DNA from 3 places in the Serratia sp. KH_031 genome. Region 2 is predicted to be linked to each of the others. Evidence: predicted binding sites of a transcription regulator. Region 2 holds the regulator's gene; each other region holds the start of a gene.

Region 1 (4,300 bases), 2.1 Mb from region 2:
CGAGATAGATTCGGCGCAGTAAAGCCCAAAAATGAGTTTATCGAAACCCGCCTTGATGGCGGGTTTCGTTTTTTGCGTAGCGTCTCGCATAACCTTTAACGGTTTATTCTTTAGGACAGTGTTAGGTAGAGGATAGGCGTAGACTGCGTGTGGGTGCTCTGGATCTTTCTGTCTGGGGCGAGAAGTTTGCAGTTTGGTTTCAGGTAGAAAGAGAAAGACCCCGAGTGATATCAATCAACCCGAGGTCTCACCTGACTCCTGAACAGTGTCAGGTTAGTCCTTTACTCGCCGCAAGGCAAGGAGAAGGAGGAAGATGCCGAGCAAATTGGAAGTGATATCCCCTTCATCTTTCAAGCTGCAGGGGTGTTGGCTGCCTTCGTTCACCCCAGTCACTTGGTGGGCCAAGCTCCTGGGGATTCACTCAGTTGCCGCCTACCTGCAACTTGAAATCTATTGGGGATATACCGCATCTATTATCTGAAATATTGAGAGACGTTCTTACCAAAACAAAGCGCCCCCGCCGTTGTTCAAACGACAGGGGCGCTTTCCTTAGAATTACCGCAGTAATTAGAAGGTGTTGCTTTAGAAGGTATAGTTGAAGTTAGCGCCGTACAGCCAGGCTTTACCTTCAGACTCGAAAGTATACGGATTTTCTTTAGGACCTTCATTGATGGTCACGTGTTGGCCGTGCATGTAGGAAACACCCACGTCAACTGACGCATTTTTGTTGAACGCGTAAGTGGTACCTGCGCTTAACCAGAAACGGTCTTGGTCTGGGATAGAGATAGAGCGGTTCTGAGCCGGTACTGGGCTGTCATCAAAGGCAATACCGGTACGGAAGGTCCAGTTCTGATCGTAGTAGTAAGTGGTACCCAGCGCGATGCGGTAGGCATCTTTGAAGCCTTCATGTTTTTCGAATAGCGTCTGACCGTTAGAACCGGTCGCTTTCAGCTCTTGGAACTGGCTCCAACTGGTGTAAGCCAAGCTATAGTGGATCGCCCATTGTGGCGCGACTTTGTTATAGCCAGACACTTCCCACATTTCTGGCAGGTTCAGTGTCAGCGAGCCAGGGATGGTGTTGCCATCGGTGCCCCACGGCAAACCCGTACGGCCTTGCGCTGGGTTCAGACGAGAAGGAATGCTACTCTTATAATCGCCATCGAAATCGATTTTCACTTCTGAACGATAAGTGAAGCCATAACGGTTGTTGTCATCAACTTCATACAAGATACCGGCGTTCCAGCCATAACCCCACTCGTCACCTTTCAGATGCGAGATTTGGGTGTCAGCTGGCATGCCCAGAGCGACGCCTGCTTCACCTGCATAACGCTCCAATTTTGCTTTGGCATAAACGGCATCAAAGCCCAGACCGAAGCTGAAATGTTTATTCAGACGGTACGCGGCGCTTAGGTTCAGGTTTGCCGTGGTCAAATCGGTTTTACCCGCGTAAGGACCTGCTGCGTAGCTGTCGTTAAATTCGGTAGCCAGACCATAGTTACTGGTCAGAGAACCCCCTACAGCCCACTGCTCGTTAATTGGCTGAATGTAGTGCAGGTTTGGCACCCAAGCAACAGGGGCGATATTTTTGGCATCCAAACTCGCACCGCTACGGGATTGACCAGAAATATTAACGTCCGGGTCGATAAAGATCGCACCGGCAGAGAAAGAAGGACGATCGAACATCATCATAGTTGCAGGGTTACGGCTCGCAGATGCGGCGTTATCCGCTACTGCACCTTCACCAGAGAAAGAACGGCCTAAACCAGCAGATGAATACTCATTCAACTGGAATCCTGCGGCAGACGCATTTGAAGAAATAATTGCCACTGCAACCGTGAAGGCTGACTTGGTAAATAGGTTTTTCTGGCTCATGACCAAAACCTCATTATGTGTTTATTATTTAAACTATGTTACACGAAGTAACAAGGAGCGCGGGATTGTAGGGTCCGTTATCACTCAGACAAATCAGACCAGTGGCTGAATTATAGGTCTGACCTGTTAATATGTTGCAAGTTTGTTTTTAAAATATTTCAAATTCGATCTCCGAAAGGAGATCTGCTTAACAAAAAATGGTCAGTGAGTAACGAAATTCTTACTATTACTTAGCAAGGAACGATTTTCATTTGTGATATCCATCACTTAAAACGCTTACAAAAAGTATGGCTAGTGCTGGCGAGGGTAGAGGCGTAAAATAACCAGCAGATTTTTGTGTTTTTGCGCCAGATCACAAATGGCAATTTGGGCGAGTTTAAAACCGCCTGTGAGGAGAAAACGAACATGTCAGATGCAATTAATAAATGTAATGCTCAAGAAACAGCGGCTTGCTGCTGCGTCGATGTCGGTACCATCATGGATAATACCGATTGCACGGCTTCCTACAGCCAAGTATTAGCTAATCAGCAAGATGCAGAGAAAACACTGGCGGTTTTGAGCGAAAAAGCACGTGCCGTGGAGTCTGACCCTTGTGACATCACTAGTAGCATTAAACCCGTTGACGGCGGTGTGCAACTGGATGCCAATTTTACCTTTGCTTGCCAGGCTGAAACTCTGATCTTCCAACTGGGTCTGCGTTAATCCCAGTCTTCACGTGCGCGGGGTGACTCGCGCACGGCGATTTCCTCGACTGTCCCTTCTAGCTCAATTCCCCCTCAAATAAAGTTGCTCCTGCTCGCAGTTTTCGCTTCTGGTTGTTTGCTAAGTGTAAATATTTGGTTAACAATGCCAACATCAGGTCTGACCTCTTGATGACCATTGCGCTGACGTTCTTTCCTTCAGGAGTTTTTATGAGTAAGGCATTGCCGCTGACTACCCGCCAAGGCGACCGTATTGCGATCGTTAATGGCTTACGTACCCCTTTTGCTAAACAGGCAACCGCTTATCACGGTATTCCGGCGGTGGACTTGGGCAAAACAGTGGTGAGTGAGTTACTGGCTCGCAGCGGTATCGATCCTGAACTCATCGATCAACTGGTTTTCGGTCAAGTGGTACAAATGCCGGAAGCGCCAAATATCGCGCGTGAAATCGTGTTAGGGACGGGCATGAGCGTACATACCGATGCCTACAGCGTATCACGCGCCTGTGCCACCAGTTTCCAAGCCGTTGCCAACGTGGCGGAAAGTATTATGGCTGGCAGCGTTAGCATTGGTATTGCCGGTGGGGCGGATTCATCTTCCGTGTTGCCAATTGGCGTCAGCAAGGCGTTGGCGCGTACTCTGGTTGATGTGAATAAAGCTCGCACGCTATCTCAACGCCTTAAATTGTTCAGCAAACTTAAGTTTCGCGATTTACTGCCAGTTCCCCCGGCGGTGGCTGAGTATTCTACCGGTTTACGTATGGGTGATACGGCTGAGCAAATGGCCAAGACCCACGGTATCAGCCGTGAGGAACAAGATGCCTTGGCGCATCGTTCTCACTCTTTGGCGGCCAAAGCTTGGGAGCAGGGGTTATTACAGCAGGAAGTGATGACGGCCTATATTCCTCCCTATAAAACTCCGTTCTCTGATGACAATACTATCCGTAAAGATTCCAGCTTGGCGTCCTACGCTAAATTGAAACCCGCTTTTGATCGCAAGCACGGCACGGTTACTGCTGCTAACAGTACGCCATTGACCGACGGCGCCGCCGCCGTATTGATGATGAGCGAATCTCGCGCCAAAGAATTAGGATTGGAACCTTTAGGTTATCTGCGCAGCTTTGCTTTCTCTGCCATCGACGTATGGGAAGACATGCTGTTGGGGCCGTCTTATGCCACGCCATTAGCGCTGGATCGTGCGGGTATCACTTTAGCTGATCTCGCTTTAATCGATATGCACGAAGCCTTTGCCGCACAAACGTTGGCTAACTTGAAAATGTTTGCTAGCGCTGAGTTTGCCCAACAAAAATTGGGGCGCAGTCAGGCGATCGGTGAAGTGGATATGAATAAATTCAACGTATTGGGTGGTTCGATTGCTTATGGGCATCCGTTTGCGGCTACTGGTGCGCGCATGATCACTCAAATGTTGCATGAATTGAAACGTCGTGGCGGTGGGTTGGGGCTGACAACAGCCTGTGCCGCCGGTGGATTGGGCGCTGCGATGATCTTGGAGGTGGAATAATGAGTTTCGAGAACGCATTACACGAACAACGCGCCAAACCTTCAGCTTTCCAACTGACGCTGCGCCCAGACAATATCGGCGTCATCACCATCGATGTTCCCGGCGAGAAAGTGAATACCTTGAAAGCCGAGTTTGTCGAACAAGTGAATGATGTACTGACCAAAGCGCAGCAACTGACTACGTTAGAAGGATTGGTGATTATTTCC
Region 2 (4,300 bases):
AATTGAATTCTCGCTCAATCGGTAGCAGAGCAAACCCCATCACTGTCTTGTCTATATAAACAATGACATACCCGGTAAATAGTAAAAAAATCATCAACGAACGTGGGTTCATGACCAGTATTCCTTTGAGTTATCACGCCGACAAACAGCCTCCTTGCCGACAACAGTGGATAATGTGATCTTCGTCACTTTATGTTTTTAATAACAATACGTTATGCAGGAATGATGAAAATATCGCCTTTATACCAACGGCATAAGATGCAATTATCTATTGAGTGATGCTTTTTAGTTATAGGGGGGAAGACGTGCGTTATTTGCCCAAGATCCAGCAATTGAAAGTGTTTCAACAAATCATTCGCAGCGGCAGTATTCGCGGCGCAGCACGGGCTTTACAACAATCACAACCGGCGGTGAGCCGTAGCTTGCGCGAACTGGAGTTAGCACTCGATACCCAGTTGATTATGCGCAGTAATCAGGGCATGACGCTGACGGAAACCGGGCGCGCTTTTGCTCAGCGAATGCAGTTTATTCTGGAAGAGTTACAAAGAGCGGCAGAAGAAATTGAGCAAATAGAACAACATGGTCAGGGTACGGTGGCGCTGGGGCTGTCTTCGCTATTAGCACTGACTGTGCTACCGGAGCTCACAGAAGCTTTCAGATCTCAGTTTCCACAAGCCAGTCTGGTGATCCGAGAAGCTCAACTTTCTACCTTGTTACCTGCGTTACGTGAAGGAAAGCTGGATTTTGTCGTCGGTAGCGTCAGCCCCGAACTACCGCTGGAGGAATTGGTGTGTGAACCGCTGTTCAATGCCTCATTCGGTATTATCGCTCGCCACAGCCACCCACTTGCGAAAGCTACCTCGCTAGATGAACTCCGCTCGGCCAAATGGCTGTTACCGGAAACGGATATGGGCTACTACCAGTATCTGCAATCTGAGCTCGGCACCTTTTATCAACAGCTCGATATGGCACCCATTCGTTCAGATTCGGTCGTTAGCGGGTTGAGTCTAGTGTTGAACGCCGATTACCTCACCATTGTCGCGCGTGCGATGCAGGCACCTTTTGGTCTAGAGCATCGTCTGGTCACATTGCCGATCACCAGTTTGCCGCCAGCGCAGTATTGCGTGCTGTATTCGCAAAAATCGCCGCTAACCATTACGGCGCGGCGATTTCTCGATCTGCTGCGTCGGCTGTGCCAACGCTATGCTTGGTAAGGTTATTCGACGAGCTGAATTTCAAAGCTGTGGGTCACTTTTGCGGCTTTACCCAGCATCAGCGCCACTGAGCAATATTTCTCAGCAGAAAGATCGACCGCACGTTCAACAGCCTTATCGCTAAGTTCTTTACCGGTAACAATAAAATGCAAGTTGATATGGGTAAAAGTACGCGGAACTTCTTCACGGCGCTCAGAGGTGAGTTTTACCTCACAATCACGCACGTCATTGCGTCCTTTTTGCAGGATAGAGACCACATCGATAGCGCTGCATCCCCCAACAGCCATCAATACCATCTCCATTGGGCTTGGCGCTTTTTCACCCGCATTGCCATCCATCAAAACCTGATGACCAGACGCGGATTCACCCAAAAATGTCAAATCTTCTATCCACTTAACTCTTGCATACATAATGGTTACTCCGGTTAATTTCTGAATGTCAGACTACGCTTTCACCGTGAAACTGGCAACGGAACCTGACACTAATCATGCTGAAGCGAGACAACACAAGACACTTGCCTCACTCTGTGCTACAAACAGAGCCGAAATAACACTTTCTGGAACATGGGTTTCGGGGCAGTCTATAGAAAAGTCCTGATATCGTTATGTTAACAGAATGTAGCTTGCAGCTCCGGTAGCAAGTTAATATGCTAGGGCGACGGCGTATTTTTATCGAACACCTCAAAACTTTCTGATAGCCCATTATCTCACACCCGGCTTCAGCTTGTTTGACAGGGAACTCTGATCCCAGCGATACAGATAGATTACAACAGAGGATAACAGCGAATGGTTCTCGGCAAACCGCAAACAGACCCGACTCTCGAATGGTTCCTGTCTCATTGCCATATCCACAAATATCCATCCAAGAGTACGCTGATTCACCAAGGTGAAAAGGCCGAAACGCTTTACTACATCGTGAAAGGCTCCGTAGCGGTGCTGATCAAAGATGAAGAAGGTAAAGAGATGATTTTGTCCTACCTCAATCAGGGGGACTTCATCGGCGAGCTTGGATTATTTGAAGAAGGCCAGGAGCGCAGTGCTTGGGTTCGGGCAAAAACTGCCTGTGAAGTGGCTGAAATTTCTTATAAAAAATTCCGCCAACTGATTCAGGTAAACCCGGACATTTTGATGCGCCTGTCTGCGCAGATGGCAGACCGTCTGCAAGTGACTTCCGAAAAAGTGGGCAACCTCGCTTTCCTCGACGTGACTGGACGTATCGCGCAAACCCTACTGAACTTGGCGAAGCAACCTGATGCCATGACCCACCCAGACGGTATGCAGATTAAAATCACCCGTCAGGAAATTGGTCAGATCGTCGGCTGCTCCCGCGAAACCGTTGGCCGTATATTGAAAATGCTGGAAGATCAAAATCTGATCTCCGCACACGGCAAAACCATCGTGGTATACGGTACTCGTTAATCCCAGAAAAAATGGCGCGATAATCAATTCGCGCCATTTTTTTATCGGTAAAACATCATGTGGCGGCGGCTGATTTATCACCCGGAAGTGAATTACGCACTGCGACAAACGCTGGTGCTTTGCCTGCCTGTCGCATTCGGCCTGCTGATTGGCTCACTGCAACTCGGCCTGATGTTTTCTTTGGTTCCCGCCTGCTGCAATATCGCGGGTTTAGATACTCCCCATAAACGCTTTTTCAAACGCCTGATCGTCGGCGGTTTGTTGTTCGCCTTCAGTAGCTTACTGTTACAACAGGCTCTACTGTGGCACGTCCCGTTACCTTGGTTAGTTCTCGGTTTGGCATTACTGCTCGGCGTTACCGGGGAAATCAGTCCGCTCCACGCTCGCATGCTACCGGCTGCGATGGTGGCCGCTATTTTCTCTCTCAGCATGGCCGGTACGGTACCGATCTGGCATGCGCCGTTGTTGTATATCGTCGGCACCGCTTGGTATGGCTTGTTCACTTGGTTCTGGTTCAAGCTGTGGAAAGAGCAGCCGATGCGCGAGTCACTCAGTTTGCTGTATCGCCAACTGGCAGATTACTTGGAAGCTAAATATTCATTGCTGACCCAGCACACTGACCCAGAAACCGCACTGCCGCCATTGCTGCAACGTCAGCAACAGGTGATGGACATTATCAGCCTGCTGTATCAACAACTTAATTTCCTGCCCCATGCCAACAACATGGAGCAAAAACGCCTGCAACGCGCATTCCAAGTCGCACTCGATTTGCAAGAACACATCACCGTCAGCCTGCATTTGCCGGAAGAAGTACAAAAACTGGTGGCACAGAGTCAGGCCGAAGCCATCATCCGCCGTAATGCGCAGGTGATCGCCGCTCGTTTGCGCGTAGTCGCCAACGACATTCTTTACCATCACCACTCGCAGCGTTTTAGCATGACCAATGAACTGGCGGCGCTGGAAAAAGTGGCATTGCAACACGCCGATAACCCGGTCGGTAAGTTCTGCTATTACCATTTCAGCCGCATTGCTCGCCTGCTGCGCACCCAGTATCCGCTGTATCGCCGCAATCTAATGATCAGGCAATCACGTCTGCCATTCTGGCCGGCGCTAGTTAGCTATCTGTCATTCAAATCCAACGCGTTACGTAATGCCGCTCGCTTAGGCGTGATATTGGCGGCGGGAAGTAGTTTGGGGATTTTTTTCAACCTGCCCAAACCTTACTGGATATTGTTGACCATCATGTTAGTAAGCCAAAATGGCTATAACGCCACGCGGGTGCGTATCCAGCACCGTGCGCTAGGTACGTTGATTGGATTAGTGATTGCCGCGGGTTTGCTGCAATTACATATGCCGGAAACCGCCACGCTGGGCGTGATGTTGGTGATTACCTTGGCGGCCTATCTGATACTGCGCAAAAACTACGGCTTGGCGGTGATTGGCTTTACCGTCACGGCGGTTTACACCCTGCAACTACTGGCGCTTAACGGGAAAGATTTCCTGGTGCCGAGGCTGATCGATACCCTGACCGGCTGCGTGTTGGTGTTCGGCGGATCAATCTGGCTGTGGCCGCAGTGGCAAAGTGGCTTGCTGCGTAAAAACGCCCATCAGGCGCTGGAGAACGATCAGACGGCGCTGCGTTTGATGTTGGAAAAACAGGAACCAGAC
Region 3 (4,300 bases), 480 kb from region 2:
ATTAAGCTCCCGATATGCTTTCACCGCTTTGGCATGAGCCAGCACACTGTGGTAAGCCACCGTGACTGCACGTTTGAAATCCACTACACAGGGGTAATGGAAATCCGCCAGATACCCAGCTTCAACCGGCACGATCGGCTCATTAAAGGTAAACCAATGCTGAACTCGATCGCCAAATAACTCAAAGCAGATTTTGGCATAGCGAGCATAAGCATCGACTACTGCGCGATTTTCCCATCCTCCTTTCTCCTGCATACACATCGGCATATCGAAGTGGTAAAGGTTGATGAATGGGGTAATACCCTGCGCTAGCAGGGTATCAATGACGTTATTGTAAAACTCGACGGCTTTAGGGTTTATCGCACCATCACCGCTTGGAATCAAACGTGACCAAGAAATCGACGTCCTAAATGTGTTATGCCCTAATTTTTTCAACAGCAGAATATCTTGCTGATAGTTATCGTAAAATGTTGAGGTATTCGCAGGGCCAATCTGGCCGTGGAAGCGCTCAGGCGCTATATCAAACCAGTAATCGAAAATATTCTGACTCTTACCGTCCCGCGATGCGGCACCTTCTGACTGCGTTGCCGAAGTGGCGCTTCCCCACCAAAAATCATCGGGAAATTGATATTTCATCTGAGTGACTCCCAAGTCATAACTGCCCTACGGATTTAAACCTTAAAATTTCAAACTATTCGCAATATCTTCTTCGCTTTGTTCTTCAGCAACAGCCTTATCGATTTCGCTTTGCGCTTTGTTGGAAATCGCGACAAACGGTAGATAAATCAAGGTGGCAATACACAAGTTAAACAAGCTGAGACACAGTGCCGCGATGCTGCCGTTAGTATTAAAGAAGGCGCCAAGCCCTACCGGCATGGTCCAAGGTGCAATGTTGGTAATCGGTGGAATAAAGCCCGTGTGATACGCAATAGTGGTAATCGTCGCCAATACCGGCTGAACCATGATGAATGGAATAAACATCACCGGGTTCATAATCACTGGCAGACCAAACAGGAGGGGTTCGTTAATCTGGAAAATACCTGGAGGGGTTGCCAATTTCGCAACCTGACGATAATCCTCGCGACGTGAACCGATAAAGATAGCGATGATCAAGCCCAGAGTCGCCCCCGTACCACCCAGATAGATATAGGAGTCAACCAGTGGTTTCGCCCACATGTGGAACTGCTTACCTGCGGCTTCTGCCGCCGCAACCGAACCATACTGGGTATAAAGCGCTACGTTTTCCAAAGCAAACGGCGTCATCACACCATTTTCTAATCCCGCCAGTGCCATTGAACCATGCACACCGAAGAACCACAGCAGTGATGAGAACATCACGTACACCCAGCCCACCACGCTACCCATTTTCGACAACGGTGCCGAGATGGTGTCCATGATGATCTGGTGGAAGTTGGTGCCATACTGGGTCAAGAAATAGGAAAGGATACCCATGATGGAAAGAATGATAAAACCTGGGATCAACGCTGAGAATGAGCGTGATACCGAAGCCGGTACACTGTCAGGTAAGCGGATAACCCAATTGCGTCGAACAATAAAAGTAAATACTTCAGCCACAGCCAAACCAATCAGGATGCCCGAAATAACATTGGCGCCGCCTAACCAGTTGGCTCCTACCGCATAGGCTTCGCCTACGCTGAATGGAGTGACCGTCATAAATGCCGCAATCGACAATAGCCCCGCGGCTATAGGATCAACCTTCTTCTCTTCCGCCAACGCCATACCGATAAAGAACGGCGTCATCAACGACATTATCCCTAGGGTACCGTTATACACGTTACCACCGACCGCCTTCCATCCATTGAGCATGGTAATGGTAGACTCATCCAGTCTCACACCCATGGAAAAGAAGAACGATCCTTCACCGAAACTCAGAAAAACGTTGTTAATCAAAACAAACATGGCGCCCGTCAGAGTTAATGGCATCAGCCGAATAAACCCGTTTTTGATGGCGTTAATATGCGGTTGTTTACCGATTTTAACAGCGACCGGCAAAATGACTTTTTCCAGTGAAGCGATAAGTGTACTCACGGCGTACTCCCCTTATTATTTTGCTTCTGCTTGCGCTTTTTTGATAGCGGCCACGGCAGCTTGCAGCACACCTAAACCATCGACTTTGCCGTACAGAAGGGAATCAATCACTTCTACCGGTTTGCTTGGGAACAACTTCTGAATTTCTTCATGCTTATAAGCAATTTGTGGCCCCAACAACAGCACATCTGCCTCAGCACCTTTCTCTGCAGCCAAACCTTCTGGGTGAGCTTCAATAATGACTGGTACTTCATATTTTTCTGCTTGTGCTTTCATTTTGGAAACCAGCAGTGAAGTCGACATACCGGCAGAGCAAAACAGATAGATTTTTTTCTTTTCCATACCCAACACCTTTGATGTTCAAAAGACCCACGTTAGTCATTAACCAGTAACAATGGTGAGTAGCTTTTTAGCCGTTCTCATTTGACCTTCTGAGGCCACATTGTCTCTGGTTGTCGTCAGTATACGAAGCTAGCCGTAAAGTAAGTAATTCTAGCCTACACATAATAGGCTCTCCTTGACCTTACGAATTGATGCCCTTCACATTTCTACGTTAACGGTTTGTGATATTCATCGCAGAATAATGATTTTTTATCGAAGAGAAATAAGTTTAATTTATTGATTTAGATAAATTAGTTAATACAGATGATATGAAATAACGCCTAGAGAGATCTGATGAAGATAAAGTGGGTAGATGAAAGAGGAGTATTGATGACCAGAAAGTGGCTAAAACGCATCACAACGGCACCAAAGACATAATTGCCTATGAAAATAAAGCCGGAAGTGACACAAGGTAAAACGCACGATAAAAAAGGGGTTAGCAAATGCTAACCCCTTATCACTATTAACTTTTGGATGTAACCTTAGTTAACGCGGTTCAGACGCTCTTTGATACGAGCAGACTTACCAGTACGCTCACGCAGGTAGTACAGTTTAGCTTGACGAACGGCACCACGACGCTTAACAGTAATGCTGTCGATTACTGGGGAGTGAGTCTGGAATACACGCTCAACACCTTCGCCGTTGGAAATCTTACGAACAGTGAATGCAGAGTGCAGACCGCGGTTACGGATAGCGATAACCACGCCCTCGAATGCCTGCAGACGTTTTTTGCTACCTTCAACGACCCATACCTTAACTTCCACGGAATCACCCGGACGGAATGCAGGTACGTCTTGCTTCATCTGCTCTTGTTCAAGTTGCTTAATAATGTTGCTCATAATATGTCTCTTACCCTAGGTAAACTGATATATCGGCTGCGCCCGCAGGCGTTGCCTTCATAGTCCTGTTACTCGGCCTGATGTTCCCGTTGGAACTCAGCCAGTAACACCTCTTGCTCGTCAGTCAGAGCTAGGCTTTCTAGAAGTTCAGGTCTTCTAAGCCAGGTACGGCCCAGCGACTGCTTTAAGCGCCAGCGACGTATCTCGGCATGGTTACCCGACAGTAAAACTGGCGGTACTTCCATCCCTTCCAACACCTCAGGCCGGGTATAATGCGGGCAGTCCAGCAATCCATCGACAAAAGAATCTTCTTCTGCTGACGCCTGATGCCCCAGAACACCCGGTATAAAACGAGCGACTGAATCAATCAAGACCATTGCTGGCAGTTCCCCGCCGCTGAGTACGTAATCGCCGATTGACCATTCTTCATCAATTTCGGTTTGGATCACGCGCTCATCGATCCCTTCGTAGCGACCACACACCAGAATCATCTTCTGATTGGTCGCCAGTTCGCTAACGCCGGTTTGATCCAGCTTGCGCCCCTGAGGTGACAGATAAATCACCTTTGCTCCCTCGCCTGCCGCTGCTTTCGCTGCATGAATGGCTTCCCGCAAGGGTTGCACCATCATCAACATTCCCGGGCCGCCGCCATAAGGGCGATCGTCCACGGTACGATGCCGGTCGTAGGTGAAGTCACGAGGACTCCAACACTGCACGCTCAGCAGGCCATTTTTTACTGCCCGGCTAGTCACCCCGTAATCGGTGATGGCGCGGAACATCTCAGGAAACAGGCTTACAATACCAATGAACACCAGCCAATCCCCATGTTGTTATTCCACTGACTTCGACCGTTTGATACGGAGGTCAAAAACCAGGATCCCACTCTGCCTCGATTACCTTGGCAGCGAGATCGACTTTCTTGATAACCTGCCCATGAAGAAACGGCACCAACCGCTCCTTCATACCGAATGCATCTTTCAGGTTCGCCCGCACGACCATAACGTCGTTAGAACCGGTTTCCATCATATCGA

Evidence for each region. Region 2 encodes CRP, which controls carbon source genes, mostly activating them, when cyclic AMP is high. Its sites were predicted from a motif close to ATGTGANNNNNNTCACAT; they were not measured.
Region 1: AC3ISQ_RS07575 (YfcZ/YiiS family protein) is a predicted target of CRP. The motif match lies at 2,124-2,141, and genes of this name have one in related genera.
Region 3: AC3ISQ_RS17815 (PTS sugar transporter subunit IIB) is a predicted target of CRP. The motif match lies at 2,578-2,595, and genes of this name have one in related genera.

What each region holds. Positions count from the first base shown of each region.
Region 1 covers NZ_CM174496.1:1,702,529-1,706,828, forward strand. Annotated here, with positions in the region: gene mlaA (phospholipid-binding lipoprotein MlaA) at 1-22, shown strand, start outside; gene fadL (long-chain fatty acid transporter FadL) at 583-1,872, opposite strand; gene AC3ISQ_RS07575 (YfcZ/YiiS family protein) at 2,278-2,574, shown strand; gene fadI (acetyl-CoA C-acyltransferase FadI) at 2,784-4,094, shown strand; gene fadJ (fatty acid oxidation complex subunit alpha FadJ) at 4,094-4,300, shown strand, end outside.
Region 2 covers NZ_CM174496.1:4,432,766-4,437,065, forward strand. Annotated here, with positions in the region: gene AC3ISQ_RS20110 (MFS transporter) at 1-112, opposite strand, end outside; gene AC3ISQ_RS20115 (LysR substrate-binding domain-containing protein) at 306-1,214, shown strand; gene AC3ISQ_RS20120 (OsmC family protein) at 1,217-1,624, opposite strand; gene crp (cAMP-activated global transcriptional regulator CRP) at 2,000-2,632, shown strand; gene AC3ISQ_RS20130 (YccS/YhfK family putative transporter) at 2,690-4,300, shown strand, end outside.
Region 3 covers NZ_CM174496.1:3,957,293-3,961,592, forward strand. Annotated here, with positions in the region: gene AC3ISQ_RS17805 (glycoside hydrolase family 1 protein) at 1-636, opposite strand, end outside; gene chbC (PTS N,N'-diacetylchitobiose transporter subunit IIC) at 679-2,049, opposite strand; gene AC3ISQ_RS17815 (PTS sugar transporter subunit IIB) at 2,065-2,391, opposite strand; gene rplS (50S ribosomal protein L19) at 2,913-3,269, opposite strand; gene trmD (tRNA (guanosine(37)-N1)-methyltransferase TrmD) at 3,338-4,081, opposite strand; gene rimM (ribosome maturation factor RimM) at 4,134-4,300, opposite strand, start outside.